DNA from 2 places in the Brevibacillus sp. NRRL NRS-603 genome. Region 1 is predicted to be linked to the other one. Evidence: a T-box and tRNA genes for the amino acid it is inferred to sense, from the RefSeq annotation. Region 1 holds a T-box; the other holds one or more tRNA genes.

Region 1 (2,206 bases):
GGCTCCGATGGCGTGTTTGTTGGCTCTGGTATCTTTAAATCAGAGAATCCAGAGAAGTTTGCTCGCGCGATTGTGGAAGCGACCACCCACTACACGGATTACGAACTGATTGCTCGCGTATCCAAAGGCTTGGGGACGGCAATGCCGGGAATCGAAATCTCCAAAATTCGCGAAGCTGATCGCATGCAAGAGCGCGGCTGGTAAGGTGAGTAGCATGAAAATCGGCGTACTCGCTCTACAAGGGGCTGTAGCAGAACATGTGAGAATGCTAGAAGAGGTTGGCGCCACAGCTGTCCCGGTCAAAAAAGTAGAAGAACTGGATGACCTAGACGGTCTGGTTATTCCCGGCGGGGAAAGCACCACGATTAGCAAGCTGATGCACAAGTACGGATTCATGGAGGCGGTTCAAGAGTTCGGCAAGGCGAACAAACCGATCTTCGGAACTTGCGCAGGAGCGATTCTTCTGGCGAAACGGATTCAAGGACAAGACGATTTCCATTTAGGCTTGATGGATATCAAAGTGGAGCGGAATGCTTTTGGTCGCCAAAAGGAGAGCTTTGAAGTCTTGATGCCTGTTGCTGGTGTGGCGGCGGATTACCCGGCAGTGTTCATCCGGGCACCGTATATCATGGAAGTGGGAGAGAACGGTCAAGTCTTGGCCAAGCACGAAGACAAGATTGTTGTCGCCCGAAGCGGTCACTATTTGGCAGCCGCCTTTCACCCAGAATTGACCGAAGATACAAGACTACACAAATACTTTCTCGACATGGTCAAGGAATACAGAAGCTAGCTGTCATACCGGGAAGATCGGCCGTATAAAGGCGCCGATCTTCTTTTTTCTGTAAAGATCGAGGTGGGCTGCTCTTTACATACGTATAGAACCTGTAGTACAGTTAACAATAATAGTATTCATGAATGAGAATGCGATGATGAGAACAAGTACTTCACAAGAGCCAGGCCTAGAGAGTCGGTGGTAGGTGCGAACCGATCCGGTTATGTGAAGGAATCCATCTCGGAGTGGCAAAGGAACAGCAACTTTGCCCGGAACCGTCCCGTTATGACGGAAGAGTGGGCATATGCATAAAGAATTTCTGCATGCGTCAACGAGGGTGGCAACGCGGGTATACAACACTCGTCCCTTACCAGGGGATGGGTGTTTTTTGTTTTTTTTAATACGATTCGGAGGGATTTACACATGTTGGACGTAAAAGTATTACGCCAGGATTTGGAAGAAGTGAAACGCCGTTTGGCTCACCGCAATGAAGATATTTCTGCGTTGGATCAATTCGTAGAAGTAGATGAAAAGCGTCGCGAAGTCATTCAAGAAGCAGAAGCACTGAAAAATAAGCGTAACACGGTATCCGAGCAAGTAGCGGTTATGAAACGAAATAAGGAAAATGCAGACCATCTGATCGCTGAAATGAAAGAAGTAAATGAACGCATCAAGGCTTTGGATGAAGAGCTGCGCCAACTGGATGAGCAGCTGGAGTTCATTTTGCTGAGCCTCCCGAACCTGCCGCATGAGAGCACGCCGATCGGTACGACAGAAGACGATAACGTGATCGCTTGGACATGGGGAGAGCCACGTGCATTTGACTTCGAGATTAAGCCTCACTGGGAGCTGGCTAGCCAAGCAGGCATCCTCGATTTTGAAACCGCGGCAAAAGTAACAGGAAGCCGTTTTGTTTTCTATAAAGGCTTGGGGGCACGTCTGGAGCGCGCACTGATGAACTTCATGATGGATTTGCACTCGAATGAGCATGGCTATGAAGAAGTAATCCCACCGTATATCGTCAACCGTACGAGCATGACGGGAACGGGCCAATTGCCTAAGTTCGAAGAGGATGCATTCAAAATCGAGGGACCAGATTACTTCCTGATTCCAACTGCTGAGGTGCCAGTCACCAATATGCATCGTGATGAAATCATGGATGGAGCGGATCTCCCTCGCTACTACACTGCTTTCAGCGCATGTTTCCGTTCGGAAGCGGGTTCTGCTGGTCGTGATACGCGTGGGTTGATTCGTCAGCATCAATTCAACAAAGTTGAGCTGGTGAAATTCGTGAAACCAGAAGAGTCTTATGACGAACTCGACAAACTGGTGAAAAACGCTGAGAAGGTGCTTCAACTGCTTGGACTTCCATACCGTGTGCTGAGCATGTGCACAGGCGATCTAGGATTTACGGCTGCGAAGAAATTCGACCTG
Region 2 (2,206 bases), on a different contig from region 1:
AGAGATTGCACAAATTTCGCAAGCAGACTCATCATTGGTTGAAAAAGCAATTGCTGCGGCCCACGAAGCGACAGCCGTCATGCGGCGACTTCCTGCCTATCAACGCGCCTTCCTGCTTGAAAAAATCTCGATTTTGATGAATGAACGTTTGGAAGAAGCAGCGCGGATCATTGCAATAGAAGCGGGGAAACCAATCAAAACAGCCCGTGGTGAAGTGATTCGAACCATTCAGACGTATAAATTTGCGGCAGAGGAAGCCAAACGGCTCCACGGAGAAACCGTACCATTCGATGCAGCTATCGGGGGAGAGGGACGTTTGGCTTATACTGTGCGTGAACCACTGGGAGTCATCGGCGCAATTACACCCTTTCCTTTTCCAATGAATCTCGTTGCTCATAAGGTCGGACCTGCTCTAGCTGCTGGCAATACTGTTGTTCTCAAGCCAGCATCGCAGACACCGCTTAGCGCATTGTTCCTAGCAGAGCTTGCAGAGCAAGCTGGTGTGCCCGCAGGAGCCCTCAATGTGATTACGGGCAGTGGGGCGAGCGTAGGTGATAAAATTGTATCTGATCCAAGAGTCAGGGCGGTGACCTTTACAGGGAGTCCAAATGTTGGGCTGGAGATACGCAATCGAGCGGGTATGAAAAGAGTCACGCTCGAGCTGGGATCGAATTCGGCAGTAATCGTTGATCGCAATGTGCAGCTGAATGAAGTGATTCCTCGATGCGTTTTTGGCGCCTTCGCTTATTCTGGGCAGGTATGTATCTCTGTGCAAAGAATTTATGTGGACAAAGAAATCTATCCAGATTTCGTCGAACATTTTGTTGAGCAAACACGAGCACTTCGCGGTGGTGATTCGCTTTCTGAGGACGCGGACTATTCTGCCATGATTAATCCGCGCGAAATAGAACGTGTTTTGGAGTGGATTCATGAGGCACTTCTTCAGGGGGCGCGTTTGGAGTGTGGGGGACAGATCGTGGATCGGATGCTTCAGCCTACGGTATTAACGGGTGTTCCGGCAGATGCAAAAGTATCTTGTCAGGAGGTATTCGGCCCTGTCGTTCTGATAAATCCAGTGGAGTCGGTCCGGCACGGTATTACGTTGGTAAACGATTCTCGCTATGGATTACAGGCTGGTGTCTATACAAACAATCTGTCGTTGGCTCTGGAAGCGGCAGAAGAGCTACGCGTTGGCGGTGTGATGGTGAATGATATTCCCACTTTTCGCGTGGATCATATGCCATACGGTGGCGTGAAAGAGAGCGGACTTGGTCGAGAAGGGGTCAAATACGCGATAGAAGAAATGACGGAATTGAAACTCGTTGCCATCAAGCGATAAAGGAAATGGGAAAAGAGCTCTTGCAAAAAATAGTAGAGCTGTGATATAGTATATATTGTTGAAATACGGAGGGATACCGAAGTGGTCATAACGGGGCGGTCTTGAAAACCGTTAGAGTGCAAGCTCACGCGGGTTCGAATCCTGCTCCCTCCGCCATAAATACAAATGAACCGACTCCAGTTTAGAAGCTGGGGTCTTTTTTATGGTCGAGAGCTTTGAGAGTTAGTTGTCGGTTATTTTTTTTGAAAATATCAGAAAATAAAGAAAACTAATATATAATGGAGATGAGACTATAAGTGATGGGGGAATTTGCATGCTAGAAGCGCAAAGGGTTCGGAGAAATGCACTTGGCGATATTTTGCGAAGAAGTCGTGGACGAAATCCTGATAAGCCTGCCCTGTACTTTGAAGAAGAAGTATTGACCTACACGCAGCTTGATCAGCTTGCAAACAAGACGGCTCATTCGCTTCTTTCAAGAGGCCTGCAAAAAGGGGAGCGGGTAGCAGTACTGTCACGCAACTCGATGGATTTTGCGATTCTGAATTTTGGGCTAGCGAAAGCAGGAGCCATCATGGTGCCGATTAACTTTATGTTGAATAAGGAAGATGTCGCTTATATTTTCGGTCATGCGGAAGTGAGTGCGTGCTTCGTAGCCCCCGAATTCATGCGGCTCGCTCAAGACGGACTCCACTTAGCTGGAATTTCCCCCAAGCTGCTTTCCGTCATCTCCAAACCAGCAGCACAAGCAGAGGAATGGCTGCCTTTTCGCACGCTGATTGAAGCGGCAGACGACCATGAGCCTGAAGTAGACATAGTGGACGAAGATGTTGTGCAGATTTTGTATACTAGCGGAACGGAATCAAAGGC

Evidence for each region. The T-box of region 1 lies ahead of serS (serine--tRNA ligase). A T-box ahead of a tRNA ligase gene usually reads a tRNA of that ligase, here a tRNA-Ser.
Region 2: it encodes a tRNA-Ser, which carries the amino acid that the T-box ahead of serS (serine--tRNA ligase) is inferred to sense. The anticodon was not compared.

The regions. Positions count from the first base shown of each region.
Region 1 is NZ_PXZN01000034.1:5,002-7,207, forward strand. Features, by position in the region: gene pdxS (pyridoxal 5'-phosphate synthase lyase subunit PdxS) at 1-204, shown strand, start outside; gene pdxT (pyridoxal 5'-phosphate synthase glutaminase subunit PdxT) at 215-790, shown strand; T-box leader at 918-1,143, shown strand; gene serS (serine--tRNA ligase) at 1,196-2,206, shown strand, end outside.
Region 2 is NZ_PXZN01000014.1:189,720-191,925, reverse strand. Features, by position in the region: gene C7R94_RS15195 (aldehyde dehydrogenase family protein) at 1-1,339, shown strand, start outside; tRNA gene C7R94_RS15190 (tRNA-Ser) at 1,407-1,495, shown strand; gene C7R94_RS15185 (acyl-CoA synthetase) at 1,653-2,206, shown strand, end outside.